2 regions of the Fodinicurvata halophila genome follow, and region 2 is predicted to be linked to the other one. Evidence: riboswitches for the same ligand, from Rfam matches in the RefSeq annotation. Region 2 holds a riboswitch; the other holds the start of a gene.
The links. A riboswitch is a leader RNA that binds a small molecule or an ion and turns the genes downstream of it on or off. The one in region 2 is predicted to bind cobalamin.

Region 1 (7,392 bases), on a different contig from region 2:
AGGACTTCGAGTTCGGTGTGGGCATGCTGCCCTACTGGCCCGATGTCGAGGACGCTCCGCAGAACTCCATTATCGGCGGGGCTTCTCTCTGGGTCCTGGAAGGCCACTCGGAAGAGGAATACGAGGGCGTCGCCGCCTTCTTCGAGCACCTGTCCTCTCCCGAAGTCCAGGCCGAATGGCACCAGAAGTCGGGCTACCTTCCCATCACCGAGGCTGCCTTCGAGCTGACCGAGGAGCAGGGCTACTATGATGAGAATCCCGGCGCGGATATCTCCGTCGAACAGATGAACCTGAATCCGCCGACGGAATACTCCAAGGGCCTGCGCATCGGCAACTTCGTGCAGATCCGCGACATCATCAACGAGGAGCTGCAAGCAACCTTCGCTGATGACAAGACTGCCGCGGAAGCCCTCGACGAGGCGGTCGAGCGCAGCAACAGCCAGATGGACAAGTTTCATCGGCAGAATAACTGAGCGCTCGTGATCGATTGACCGACCCGGTCGGGAGAGGGGGCCCAACCCCCTTCCGGCCGGGTGGTCTTTTTCCAACAAGACGGTCTGCCAGACACCCGGCTCCTGCATGCTGAAACGCGTTCATTTCCGCCGACCCTATCTGCCCTATCTGCTGCTGCTGCCGCAGATCGCGGTTACAATCATCTTCTTCATCTGGCCGGCGGCCCAGGCCCTCTATCAATCCCTGTTGCTAGAAGATGCCTTTGGGCTCAGCTACGAGTTCGTCTGGTTCGAGAACTTCATCGCCCTGTTCCGCGACGGCAATTACCTGCACTCCTTCCGCATCACCATTTTCTTCAGCGCCGCGGTCACCTTCTCCGCCATGGCGCTGGGACTCTGCTTTGCCACCATGGCCGACCGCGTGATACGCGGCGCCAGTGTCTACAAGACCCTGCTGGTCTGGCCCTATGCCGTGGCGCCGGCCCTGGCGGGCGCGCTCTGGGCCTTCATGTTCGATCCCACGCTGGGCGTGATCTCCACCTTCCTGACGCACCTGGGATATGACTGGAACCACAGGCTCGACGGCTCGGACGCGATGATCCTGATCATCGTCGCCGCCACCTGGAAACAGATCAGCTACAACTTCCTGTTCTTCCTGGCTGGCATGCAGGCCATACCGCGCTCCCTGGTAGAGGCGGCCGCCATCGACGGGGCGGGCCCCTTCAAGCGCTTCTGGACCATCATCTTTCCGCTGCTCTCGCCGACCACCTTCTTCCTGATGGTGGTGAACGTGGTCTACGCCTTCTTCGAGACCTTCGGCATCGTCCATGCCGTCACCGACGGCGGTCCCAACCGGGCAACCTCGATCCTGGTCTACAAGGTCTACCGCGACGGCTTCGTCGGTCTCGACCTCGGCAGCTCGGCCGCCCAGTCCGTCATCCTGATGGCGATCGTGATCTCGCTGACCGTCTTCCAGTTCCGCTACATCGAGAAGAAGGTGCAGTACTGATGGTCGAGAATAACCGCTGGATCAAATTCTCGTCGCACCTGATCCTGATTCTGGGTCTCGCTGCGGTCATCTTCCCCATCTACATCATGGTGATCGCCACGACCCATACCGGGCCGGCGCTGCAGCAGCCGCCCTTTCCCATCCTGCCGGGCGACCAGTTCCTGGAGAACATGAAACTGGTCCTGGGCGAGGGGCTCAGTACGGCAGGCGCGCCCCCGGTCGCACTCATGATGTTCAACTCCATGGTCATGGCGCTCGGCATCACCATCGGCAAGATCGCCATCTCGCTGCTGTCGGCCTATGCCATCGTGTACTTCCGCTTTCCCTTCCGGATGTTCTTCTTCTGGATGATCTTCATCACCCTGATGCTGCCGGTCGAGGTGCGCATCCTGCCGACGTACGGCGTGGCCTCCAGCCTGGGCCTCCTAAACAGTTACGTGGGCCTCACCCTGCCGCTGATTGCCTCGGCCACGGCGACCTTCCTCTTCCGGCAGTTCTTCCTGACCATCCCGGACGAGCTGCTGGAGGCCGCGCGCATGGACGGGGCCAGTCCCATGCGCTTCTTCTGGGACGTGGTGCTGCCGCTCTCGCGCACCAACATCGCGGCGCTCTTCGTCATCCTCTTCATCTACGGCTGGAACCAGTATCTCTGGCCCCTGCTGGTGACCACGGACGAAAGCTATTACACCATCGTCATGGGTATCCAGCGCATGCTGAACGTTGCCGACGCCGTTCCCGTCTGGAACGCCATCATGACCACCGCCATGCTGGGCATGGTCCCGCCGGTGATCGTGGTCCTCGTCATGCAGCGGCTCTTCGTGAAGGGCCTGGTGGAAACCGAGAAATAGGAAAATAGGGCATGGCCGAGCTTCGGCTGGAAAACATCATCAAGGAATTCGGCGACACCCGCGTGATCCACGGGGTCGACCTCAGCGTCACGCACGGCGAGTTCGTCGTGGTCGTGGGCCCCTCGGGCTGCGGCAAGTCCACCCTGCTGCGCATGGTGGCAGGGCTCGAGGAGGTCACCGGCGGCGAAATCCACATCGACGACAAGATGGTCAACCGGGTCGAGCCCAAGGACCGGAACATCGCCATCGTCTTCCAGAACTACGCGCTCTATCCGCACATGTCCGTGCGCCAGAACATGGCCTATGGCCTCAAGATCCGGAAATTCCCCAAGCAGCAGATCGAGCAGCGCGTGCAGGAAACCGCCGACCTGCTGCGCCTGTCGGAGTTTCTGGACCGCCGGCCCAGCCAGCTCTCGGGCGGCCAGCGCCAGCGCGTCGCCATGGGACGGGCCATCGTGCGCGAGCCCTCGATCTTCCTGTTCGACGAGCCCTTGTCCAATCTGGATGCCAAGCTGCGCGTTCAGATGCGCGTGGAGATCCGCCGCCTGCAGCAGCGCCTGGGCACCACCTCGCTCTACGTCACCCACGACCAGGTCGAGGCCATGACCATGGCCGATCGCCTGGTGGTCATGAACGCCGGCGTCGCCGAACAGGTCGGCACGCCGCTGGAGATCTACGAGAATCCCGCCTCCACCTTCGTGGCCGGCTTCATCGGCTCGCCCGCCATGAACTTCGTCGAGGGCCGGATCAACGCCGACCGGCAGTCGGTCAACATCGGCGAGGACTTCAGCATTCCGCTGCCCGAGGCCACCGAGGAGATCCAGGCGGATCGCCCGGTCATGGTCGGGCTGCGGCCGGAAGACCTGCACCTGACCCAGGAAAGTCCCGAAGAGGCCAGCCTGCCGCTCTCTGTGGACCTAGTGGAGGTGCTGGGCGCCGACACCCTGCTGCACGGCCAGATTCCGCAGATCGACATGCCGGTGGTCGCGCGCCTGTCCGGCGTGCCGGAGGTCGCCAAGGGAGAGGTCGCGCACCTGGCCTTCCGGCCGCGCAAGCTGCATCTCTTCGATCAGGAAAGCGGACGCAGCCTCTATTACGAAGTCCGGAAGACCGGGGGCTGACCGAACACGCCCCTTACAGCCAAGCCGCCAGGATGTCGGGACGGTCGGTGATGATCGAATCGACCCCGGCCGAGAACAGGATCTTGGTGGTCTCCACGTCGTTCACCGTATAGGCCGCCGCCTGCGCGCCCAGCAGCTGGACGTCCATGGCGTGCGTCTTGCCGAAGGCGGCGAAGTTGCCGTGCACGCTGTAGGCCTCGAGCTCGCGCACCGCCTGCTTCCAGCCTTCCTCGAAATGATGGGTCAGCAGGGCGCGCTTCCAGTGCGGCGCATGCTGCTGGGCCAGGTCCAGGCAGACACGCTGGAAGCTGGAGATCACCATCAGGGGGTCCGCGTCCGACCAGTGGGCGTCCAGGACCTCCAGGGTCTTGAGCGCCGTTTCCGTCTCACGTCCGGGGCAGGGCTTGATCTCGACATTGGCCGCAATGCCCGCCGCGCGGAAATAGGCAAGCGCCTCCGAGAGCAGCGGCACGCGCGTGCCCGCGAACTCCGGGGCGAACCAGCGCCCGGCGTCCAGCTCGGCGATCTCGGCGTAGGGTGTCTCTGCCACGGCGCCCTGGCCGCTCGTGGTGCGCTCGAGGGTCTCGTCGTGGAAACAGATCACCTCGCCGTCGGCCGTCAGCTTGGCATCCAGCTCGATCATGCGCACGCCGAAATCCACGGCCCTGCGAAAGCCCGCCAGCGTGTTCTCGGGCGCCAGGCCGGCAGCCCCGCGGTGGCCGATGATCTTGGGCAGTTTCTTCATTGTTCGGGTCGTCCCCCCTCTCGTCTTGCGTTCCCCGTCCGCTCGACGGTGCGCTTCGGATACAGGAGCTATCACAGCCCTTGCCCCGGGTCCATGCCGTGAGCACGGCGCTCCCATGAAAAAGCCCCGTTCCTCGGGATCGGGAACGGGGCTTCGATCTCCGCGTCGGCGGGCGCGAGAGCTCAGCTGCTCGGCGTATCGGTCTCGGCTTCGTCCATGTCCTCGACCACAACCTCGACCTCGACCGAGCCGGCCTTCTCGAAGGTCAGGGTCATGTGGAAGTGATCGCCGGCGCGATACTCGCCCTGCAGGTCTTCCAGCACGATCTGCGCACCGCCGGGCTGCAGGGTCACCGACTCGCCGGCCGCGACGCCGATGGCCTCGACCTGGCGCATGCTGTAGCTGCCCTCGTCGTCCATAACCGGCGCCCGGAAGCTGGTGGCATTGGCGAAATCCACCTCGGCGCCGACCAGGCGGTCGTCCTCGCCGCCGGTGTTCTCCAGGGTCAGGTAGACGGCGTTGGCGTGGGCGTTGGCTGCGTTCTCCACGGTCCAGGCATGGCTGACGACCATGTTCTTGGCCGCCGAGCGCTCGCCGTCGTGATGGGCGAAGGCGGCGGATACACTTCCGGCAAGGGCCAGGAAGACGGTCAGGATGAGAATGCGCATGGGTCTTGTACTCCGGTCTTCTATTGCGAACAGCGACCTGAAATAGGGAGTAGGGCCAGGAAGTGAAACGCCGTCAGGCGCAGATCCAGTCTCCTTGTTCCGGACACACCCCGTCCCGGTCGGATGAATATCGTGTCCGTCATGGCAGGTCTCCTGACTTGCGGCTTGTCCGGTCCCACCGTCTTGCCTTCCCGGCCGCCTCTTCATCTCCGGCAGCCAGTGACTTTCGCGACGGAAACCGCACCGCTCACAGTTGCGGGGGCAGCCCCGGCTTCGCACCGGGTTCCCTTTTCATTTCCGACAGGACGAAGACCGACTCCGGCCCGTCGAAAAACCATGACGCGGAAGGAGAATTACAGAACGCCCCCGGGATGTCCAGCCCAGTCGGGGCAACGGCGTGTGGCTTCCCGCCCCCCCGGCCTCCCGGGCCACGCCGGCCGGGCACCAGGCGGGAGGCGGACGCAACGACCCGCCTGTGCAGGGGGTTGGCAAAGGCCCGGTCGAGCGCCTACATCGGGGACGGGCAGGTAGCCCACGCCCGCAAGAACGCAGCCAGGATCGGGTTGCAGGAGCCGGGCGCTTGCGCTAGGTTCCGCGCCTGCTCGACCGGGTCGCGCACAGGCTGCCACACAGCCCGGCGACCAGACACGCGGAGAGGTGCCGGAGCGGTCGAACGGGGCGGTCTCGAAAACCGTTGTAGGGTAACCCCCTACCGAGGGTTCGAATCCCTCCCTCTCCGCCAGATAACTAATTGATTTTATGTTATTTTTTGGTTCTTCCCCATGAACGGGGGATGGGCATTCATCAGACCCGGTTGATTATACCATTCCACCCGCAGAGGGCGAGCACCCTCATGCGGTAATTCTCGAAATTCCTGAATCCGAAGGCGCGGCGCGAGATCATCTCCATCTTGGTATGGAAGCCCTCGGTGATGCCGTTGGATTTGGAAAACCGCCACATTCGGACAATCGGCTCGAGCCAGGAGCGGAGCGTCGTGGCCAGGGCTTTGGCCGGGCTCTTGTCAAACTGCTCGAGGAGCGCCAGGAAGCGCGGCAGGACCTTTTTGGCGCGTTTGGCATTCAGGGTCTTCATCAGCAGGAACCGCATCAGGCGCTGCTTGGCCGCGTAGAGGGCCTTGAGCACCGGACGCTCCTCCAGATACTGCGCCAGACGCTGCTGCTGGTCGGCCTTCAGCGTCCACTGATGGCGCCGCATCAGGCTGAGCAGCCCCCGGTTCTTTCGGCCCTCGGGATCCTGCTGCTGCCACAGCTTCAGGAAGTGCTGGTTGACCAGGTGGACGACATGGAAGCGATCGGCCACGATCCGGGCGTTGGGAAAGTACCGGCGCACGAGTGCGCGGTAGGTCTCGGAGAGATCCATCACCACCAGCCTGACCTGCGTGCGCCCCGGCAGGCGGCTGAGATAGCGCTGCAGGCTGGGCTCCGAACGGCCCAGCACCACATCGAACACCTTATGGTTCTTGAGATCCACCAAGCTCGTGGCGTAGCCCTGTTTGCGGCTGAAGAGGTGCTCATCGATGCCCAGCACCTGGGGACAGCTCCGGCCGGACAGCTCCGAGACACGCTGGCGGATGAAGAATTGATACCAGCGCTCCACCGTGGCGCTGCCCACCGCGTGCGTCGTCGTCAGCTTGCGCTGGCTGACCCGCCCTCATGGGCCTCGAAGACCTCCAGGCGATAGGCCTCGGTGGCGCGCAGGCGCGGGCGAATGCCGGCAAAGCGGTGACGGAAATAACGCTGGCACCCCGGGCAATGATACTTGGGCACGCTCAAGTGCAGCACCAGCAGCTGGTTGCCCTGGCGGCTGTGCTTGAGCGTACGCCGGTAGGTGGCCTTGATCCGCACCGCCGTGTGCAAGCAGTGCACGCAGGCCAGGCGCTCCTTGGGCCTGGCCCAGACATGAATGTCTCGCCGCCGCTCCACCCGCTGAACGGCCAAACCTTCTATCCCAAGAAGAGAATCTGTCGGGGACATCGGTACCTCCTCCATCAAGCCTCGTTCCAAGAAAACCAAGCTTAATGAATACCGCTTATCCCCCGTTTATGAGGTAGAGCCCGCTGGTACCAGCTGAGGTGGCCCCTCTCGCGGGCCGTGCGGCCGAAACCCTGCGAGATGCGGTCGACCAGGATTGCGACAAGGACGACGCTGAGACCACCCTGTTTCCCCGGAATGACCCGAGCAGCCCTTCCAGCGCTCTCCTCGGGGGCAAGAAGAACCGTCCGGCCATCCGGAGATCCGGATCCCGGTGAACCCGTTTTCTTGAGTCCCAAAGGTAATACCTTTAAAGGGTCGTGGCGATATTTCCATGGCCCAATTAGTATTGGCCGATATGGTTGAAATCTAGGCTGGCATAGCAAAGGCAATCCGACCTTTCTTCTCCCGTTCTATTCCGCACTGGATGCCATACAACTCACATGTACTTCGTGAAAGGAATAGATCATGGGCTCTCCATTGCTCGCCATCCCCTTCGCGGCCCTCCTGTTCATGGCCAGTCCTTCATCTGCCAACGCAGAGCGCTTAAACATCGAA
Region 2 (7,392 bases):
GCTTTCACCCGCTGCGGCCAGGGCAGCAGCCTCTGCCACCCCATGACAGCCAACTTCCTGAAAGACCACTTCGGAGGGATGCGCCAATCGCGGTGTTTCCGCCTCCAGAATTTCTGATGCCAGGAAACGAGCGGGAACACCCAGCCCCTCCGCCAAATGATGGACGGCAGCTTCATCCGCCTTCACATCGATCGAGACGACCAGGGCCACTGCGTCCCGGGCATAGCCGCTTTCGGACAGCGTTTCCTCAACCAGTGTCTCAAGTTCAGTCGGCGAACAGTTCCGCTCGCAGCCGACGCCTAGCGTGAGCAAGGAAGGATGATAGACCAGACGCCGGCCGCTGCCTTCACTGACCCTCGGGCCAATGGCAACTTCAAGCGTTCCTTCAGGCAACTGAGGAAGACCCTGCAGAAAAGCGGGCAGAGAACTGTTTGTCCTAACCTTTTCCCCACTCATAAGCGCCGCAGAAAAGGCTTTTACATCCTGTGGATTGGCCAGGCACCAGCCACGAGGTGGATCGTCCAATGCCGTGTCGAACTTCAGGTCACTGGCAGTGGTGACCGCGGCCATGCCTTCCAGCTGCTCTGCCAGGAAACGCGCAAGGCGATTGGCGCCATGATGCCCGCCGAGCAGCGGTACGACAGTGCTGCCATCCTCGGCCAGGGCGAGAACAGGCGGCTCGCTGAACTTGTCGCCCAGCATCGGTGCCAGTATCCGGATCAGGATCCCGCAAGCGCAAATGCCGACGATCGGACGTTCTTCAGCAAACAGGGAGCGCAGTCGTTCGCCCGTCTCCGTGAAGCTTTCATCACAATCCTCGACACGCCCTTCCAGCCCATAGAGCGTGCTTCCCGGAAGCTGGGGCTGGAGCCGTCGTCCCAGTTCGCCTGCCGTGGGTGTGAGGGCGATGAAGGCCGTGTTGTGCGGAAGTTCTGCCGTCATCGCCATGCGTCTCCACGTCGATGGATCAGGATCATCGAGAAATAGGGCACGCCGTCCTCGGCAACTTCCTGCATGGACAGAATCCTTTGGGTCGCCAAGGTGGCGCGTTCCACATAGCGCGCCTGGTCCTGCAGCCCCATCCTCAGCAGAAGTGCCTGGACGCGTGCGAAATGTCGGCCGGGCTTGATAATGGCCACGGCATCAAAGGCGCGGATGCGCTCCTCCAGTTCCTCGTCAGGCAAGGGAGCCGGCAGGATGGCCAGCGTATCGTTCCGGGCTGCCAGGGGCGCGCCAAGCGCGGCAGCACAGGCCGTCAAGGAGGTGACACCGGGAACGACTTCGGTGGGAAAGCGCGCCGCGAGCCGTCCAAAGAGATACATGAAGGAGCCATAGAAGAAGGGATCGCCCTCGCAGAGCACAGCAACCTGGTGCCCTGAATCCAGGCAATCCGACAGCTCTCGGCTGGCACGGTCATACGCCGCCTGGGCCGGGCCGCGTTCCACGGTCATCGGTATCCGGATGGCGATTTCCCGCTGCCAATCCTGCAGGTAATCCGAAACGATGGAGCGGGCGAAACTCTCGCCATCCTCCAGCGTGGGATAGGCAACCACCTCGCAGGAGGCCAGCAATCGATGAGCCTTGAGCGTCAGGAGTTCGGGGTCGCCGGGCCCCAGGCCCAGCCCGTAGAGGCGGCCGCTCATATCCCGGCCCCTTCCGGCTTGCGAAGCGCCCACTGGGTAACAGGCATGGCGGAGCGCCAGCCGCGGAAGGGTCCAACCGGTTCAGCCCGGGACACGCTCAGGCGTTTCAATTCCCCTCCATGTTCCGCCTGCAATGCCGTGAGGCGGGCCTCACCTTCCAGGGTGACGGCATTGGCCACCAGCCGCCCGCCTGGCTTCAGCGCTTGCCAGCAGGCCTTGAAGACTCCCGTGGTGTTGATGCCCCCGCCGATAAAAACAGCATGGGGGGCCGGCAGGCCCGCCAGGCAATCCGGAGCCTCACCTGATACGATCTGCAGGTAAGGAACTCCCAAGCTTGTCGCGTTGCTGGAGATCATCTCGCAGCGCACTGCCTGACGTTCGATCGCCGCTGCCTGGCAGGTCGGATGGCACCGCATCCACTCCACGGCAACGGACCCGCAGCCCGAGCCCACATCCCAGAGCAGCTGTCCCGGCCCCGGCATGAGAGCCGAGAGCGTGACGGCACGCACCTCGCGCTTGGTCATCTGGCCGTCGTGTCGAAAAGCCTCGTCGGGCAGGCCCGGAACGGTAGGCAGTATCTCGGCCTCCGCGCCGGCCCGACAGGCAACGGCGATGGTGTTAAAATCGGCAATGGCGGGGAATTCAGCCTGGTCGGCGCGCAGGTGCAGAGTCCGTTCCTTCGGCCCTCCCATATGCTCCAGGACATGCATTTCACTGCCGCCGAATCCCTTCTCGCAGAGCAAGCGCGCCACTTCGGCCGGTGTCGCACCGCTGTCGCTCAGGACCAGCAGGCGGGCATCCGGCTGGATCGCCGGTATGATCAGGGAGGTCGGGCGGCCATGGAGCGTCAGCTGCGCGACATCCGGCAGGGACCAGCCAAGCCGGGCACAGGCCAGGGAAAAGGCCGAGGGCGCCGGGATCACCTGCATCTCTTCCATGGGAATCCGGCGAGCCAGGGTTGAGCCGATGCCGAAACAGAAGGGATCGCCCGTCGCCAGCACGCAGAGTGCCTGGCCGCGCCGGCGTTGGATTTCCTCGACCAGGGCGCTAAGCGGCGACGGCCAAGCCATGCGCTCCCGACCGTCCTCCGGCAGCATCGCCAAGTGGCGCTCGCCGCCGATCAGCACATCCGCTCCGGCAATCAGGGCTATGGCCTCTTCGCCCAGGCCCTCCAGGCCGTCCTCGCCGATCCCCACGATGGAAAGCCACCGGCTCATGGGGCCTCGCCTCCCGCCAGGGCATTGACGGCAGCAGCGGCAATGGCACTGCCGCCGCGGCGCCCGCGCACGGTAACGTAGGGAATCCCGAAGGGGTTTTCTATGAGTTCTTCCTTGGACTCGGCTGCCCCCACGAAGCCGACCGGAAATCCGAGAATCACGGCAGGGTGCGGCGCACCCTTTTCCAGGAGTTCCAGTAGGCGGAACAGAGCCGTGGGCGCATTCCCGATCGCCACGACCCCCCCGTCCAGATGCTCGGCCCAGAGATCCACGGCCGCCGCAGATCGGGTCGTCGAGAGATCCTGGGCAAGCTGCGGCACAGTGGACTCATTCAGGGTGCAGATCACCGCATTGGCGGCCGGTAGCCGAGAGGGAATGATGCCGCGGGCCAGCATTTCGCAATCCACCAGCACCGGCTTCCCCTCCTGCAGGGCCCCGACACCGGCCTCCACCGCATGGTCGCTCACGCGGATATCCCCGGCCAGATCGACCATGCCGCAGGAATGGATCATGCGGATCGCCAGGGCATGGGCCGCCTGTGGCAGATGCTCGAGCACGGCTTCCCGACGCACGGTCGCAAAGGACTGCCGATAGATTGCCGCCGGATCGCGCAGATAGTCTCTCTGCGGCATGATCATCTGTCCTTCTGACCGTCTCCGGCATTGTCCTTCAGCGTGCGAGGGCCCAGAGGATGGTCGGCATGCGGATAGGGATGATGATGCCCGTGCCCGTGATCATGGCCATGATCGTGATGATGCCCATGGTCGTGACCATGGTGGTGATGATCGCCATGATGGTGATCGTTGTGGCTGTGTTCGCCGGACCCGATACCCTCCACATGATGATGGTGGCTTTCCTGCGGCAGTCCCACTTCCGACTCGAAACCGAGCACCTGTTCGCGGTACTTGCACATCTGGCAGTTCATGTTGTTGGCGCCTTCCAGGATCTCCTCCACGCGCGCGGCCATGGTGTTCAGGACCTGTGGGTGATCGTTCAGGTACGGGGCCTTGATGAACTTGATCTCGGGATGGCGCGCCGCCACGCGATCCGTGTGCTCGTAGATCCGCCGCACCAGGACACCGGTGAACAGGAAATAGGGGAAGACAATGATGCGCTTGAAACCCAGGCGCGCCGCATGCTCCAGGCCGGGCTCCACCAACGGAAAGGTGACCCCGGAATAGCAGGTCTCGGCCCAGCCGAACCCCATGCCCTCCCAGAGCATGCGCGTGACCTTGGAGACGTTGGAGTTGGCATCGGGGTCGGAAGCACCGCGTCCCACCACGACCAGCAGCGTGTCATGCCGGGAAACGCTGTCGTCTGCACCGTCCAGGGCTTCCTGGATCCGGTCGCCGGCCGCATGCAGCATCTTGAGGTCAATGCCCAGTTCCCGGCCGTAATTGATCTCCAGGCCGGGATGCTGTGCCTGATAGGTGTTCAGCACCGAAGGGATATCGTTCTTGGCATGACCGGCCGCGAACAGCATGCCCGGCACAGCCAGGATACGCTCCACCTGCTGCTCGCGCAGTTTGTCCAGGCCATCCCGAATCACCGGCCGCGCGAACTCCAGATAACCGTAATCCACCGGCCAATCCGGGAAGCGCCGGCGCATGTGATCCGCCAGCGTCGCGAATTCCGCCACGGCCTGCTCATCGCGGCTGCCATGTCCACAGACCATCAATCCCAGGCGCTCGGCCATCGTCTTCCTCCTGCTTTAACCGTCTTGCTGTTTGCGATTCCGGCGACTCAGATCTGTCCGCCGCCGAGCATCCAGGCACCGGCCACGGCCATGACGCCACCTGCCACGCGCATGGCCGGGGTGTAGGCCAGACGGCCGGACGTCATTCCGAGTGCGATCCCTGCGGCATGCAGGAGAGCCGTCGCCAGCAGGAAGCCCGCAATATAGGCGCCCGGCGCACCGCCGCCGGGCATTTCCACGCCGTGCGCATAGCCATGGAACACGGCGAAGAGGCCGACCAGGGCTGCGCCAACTTCCCAGCGCACACGCACTGCTGCCGCGATCAGGACGCCAAGGACCAGGACCGACAGGGCGATACCGCTCTCGGCCAGGGCAAACTGCCAGCCGGCAAGGCCTGCAGCACCGGCCACAGCCATGGCCAGTACAAACATGCTCGGGACACTCCACAGCGCTCGTCCTCCCAGAGAATAGGCCCAGATTCCGACAGCCACCATGGCCAGAAGATGGTCCAGTCCAGTGACAGGATGCGTGAGCCCGCTCATGAACGTGGCTCCGGCCTGCGTCTCGTGTCCCGGATGCGCGGCGACGACCGAGGCCAAAAGCATGGCCGGCAGAAAAACGATCAGGAAACGGGACGTCCTGCAAATTGCTGTTTGAATCATTCTATCCCCCTTGTTGAGCGCAGCCCGTCGGCTGCACGTTTGTACAAATGCGTATCGGCCTCCCGCTCTTGTGCGGAAGGCAACTCGATTCATCGTTTGGCGGCAGGCTGACTGACTTGCGCAATGTCGACGCTTTCCGCGGACAAGCGCTTACAGGTGCTGGAACAGTTCCGGACTTGACCCCCGGCTTGGGTCGGTCGCACCGGATTGCCTTTCATCCCCTGACGGGGAACCGTCCAATGTTGGCCTTACGGTAGAAAGACCATGGCAAAGGGTCAAGCACTGTGGCACCACAACATGTCGTATCCTGGCCGCAGAGACTCCACAAAAGCAGCGGCACGACACTTGAAGGTCGGCGATGATTTACCATTTCTTTTCACAAAGGCGCCATTCTGGGCCTTTTCGCGGCGGGCCGCGATAACGGACGCCGACGAAGCATCAACCAGCAACCTTGCTCAACTAAGAGGAGGCCGCTGTACTTATGAGCAGATCTTCCTATCTGAACTCCCCTCTGCTGCTCGGATTCGACCAGCTGGAGCGTGCAATCGACCGCATGCACAAGAACAGTGGGGATGGCTATCCTCCCTACAATGTCGAACAGGTGGATGAGACCCATCTGCGAATCACGCTGGCTGTGGCCGGCTTTTCCGAGGATGACCTGGAGGTGAAGCTGGAAAATAATCAGCTGAGTATCCGCGGGCGCCAGCCCGAGGAGGACAGCGAGCGAACTTTCCTGTATCGCGGCATAGCCTCTCGTCAGTTCCAGCGGAATTTCATGCTTGCGGACGGTATGGAGGTTAAGGGAGCCCGCCTTGACAACGGACTGCTTCACGTCGAGTTGAAGCGACAGATGGATGATGAAGTGGTTCGCACTATCAAGATCGAGCGCAAGCAGAGTTCGAAAAGCGCGGAACCCAGCACAATTGACCAGGAATCCGCCTGAACGACAGGCCGGAGAAGAAGGGGTCTGACGGTGAGAACACGACAGACCGCCTGTTATCAAAAGGTACTTGTATCATGCAGAACACGACTCACAGCGATCTGAAACAGCTGACCCAGGACGACTTCCTGTCATTCGGCGTCGATGATGTCGCCTATGTACGTCCATTCCAGGGTGCCATCGGCATCTTCGCGGCAGATGGTACGAAAATCGCTGTCATGGCTGATTTCGATGTTGCCTGTGCCGCTGTGCGCCAGAATGGCATGGAGCCCATGACCGTTCATTGATATCGCCGAAAAGCAGCAGGGGAATGCCGGGATCGAGTCGACATTCCCCTACTCAAGGCGCCCTCTGTCCGCAATGGCGTCACGCAAACCCCCTCCTTGGTGCAGAAGGTTATAGCCTGACAGGTCAGGCGGCGTGACTGGCCGCGGACTCGGTCAATATGGCATAGAGCCCATCCCGGCTCTCTGTCCCCCGCAGCTTGTCGCAGATCGTGCGGTCGCGCAGCAAACGCGAGACGCGCGCCAACGCCTTCAGATGATCCGCACCCGCCTTTTCCGGCGCCAGGAGCACACAGATCAGGTCGACGGGCTGTTCATCTATGGAATCGAACTCGACAGGGGTTTCCAGGCGCGCGAAGAGGCAGTGCAGGCGATCAAGCTCCGCCAGCTTGCCATGGGGAATCGCGATGCCATAACCGACACCCGTCGTTCCCAGACGTTCACGCTCGACCAGCACTTCGAAGATCGCTCTCTCGGGCTGGCCGGTAACGTCCGCAGCACGCTTGGCAAGCTCCTGCAAAGCCTGCTTCTTGCTTGTAACTCGCAATGCTGGAAGAACCCCTTCGGGGCTCAGCATATCGGCGATATCCATAACAATTTGTCCTGATGCTAACTGTCGCGGTTGCCGCGTGGATCAACCCATCCGACATTCCCGTCATTGCGCCGGTAGACGACATTCAGGCCACCATGTGCCCGGTTGCGGAACATGAGAAGCGGTACCTCGGCAAGGTCCATGCGCATGACCGCCTCACCCACCGTCAGACTTGGAATCTCCGTCTCCATCTCGGCGATCACAATGGGCTGATCGCCTTCGCCGTCGATGGCCCCTTCACCGGCAGATGCCTCGCCTTCTTCCGGCTCCGGTTCGGGGGCCAGAATATACTGTTGAGCCGGCAGGACATCGTGGGCGGATGCCCGACCATTGTTATGATCGCGCAGTCGCCTCTTGT

Region 1: another riboswitch for cobalamin. It lies ahead of ACFOW6_RS15075 (copper chaperone PCu(A)C); the one in region 2 lies ahead of ACFOW6_RS05800 (HupE/UreJ family protein).

What each region holds. Positions count from the first base shown of each region.
Region 1 covers NZ_JBHSCW010000010.1:815-8,206, reverse strand. Annotated here, with positions in the region: gene ugpB (sn-glycerol-3-phosphate ABC transporter substrate-binding protein UgpB) at 1-473, shown strand, start outside; gene ugpA (sn-glycerol-3-phosphate ABC transporter permease UgpA) at 580-1,461, shown strand; gene ugpE (sn-glycerol-3-phosphate ABC transporter permease UgpE) at 1,461-2,309, shown strand; gene ACFOW6_RS15085 (sn-glycerol-3-phosphate import ATP-binding protein UgpC) at 2,321-3,430, shown strand; gene ACFOW6_RS15080 (glycerophosphodiester phosphodiesterase family protein) at 3,444-4,175, opposite strand; gene ACFOW6_RS15075 (copper chaperone PCu(A)C) at 4,358-4,843, opposite strand; cobalamin riboswitch at 4,983-5,183, opposite strand; tRNA gene ACFOW6_RS15070 (tRNA-Ser) at 5,495-5,585, shown strand; gene ACFOW6_RS15065 (ISL3 family transposase) at 5,648-6,475, opposite strand; gene ACFOW6_RS15060 (hypothetical protein) at 6,490-6,837, opposite strand; gene ACFOW6_RS15055 (hypothetical protein) at 7,303-7,392, shown strand, end outside.
Region 2 covers NZ_JBHSCW010000003.1:207,225-214,616, reverse strand. Annotated here, with positions in the region: gene cobJ (precorrin-3B C(17)-methyltransferase) at 1-942, opposite strand, end outside; gene cobI (precorrin-2 C(20)-methyltransferase) at 939-1,643, opposite strand; gene cbiE (precorrin-6y C5,15-methyltransferase (decarboxylating) subunit CbiE) at 1,640-2,860, opposite strand; gene ACFOW6_RS05810 (precorrin-8X methylmutase) at 2,857-3,492, opposite strand; gene ACFOW6_RS05805 (sirohydrochlorin chelatase) at 3,495-4,556, opposite strand; gene ACFOW6_RS05800 (HupE/UreJ family protein) at 4,604-5,218, opposite strand; cobalamin riboswitch at 5,303-5,470, opposite strand; gene ACFOW6_RS05795 (Hsp20 family protein) at 5,700-6,161, shown strand; gene ACFOW6_RS05790 (DUF1150 family protein) at 6,236-6,445, shown strand; gene ptsN (PTS IIA-like nitrogen regulatory protein PtsN) at 6,570-7,034, opposite strand; gene hpf (ribosome hibernation-promoting factor, HPF/YfiA family) at 7,052-7,392, opposite strand, start outside.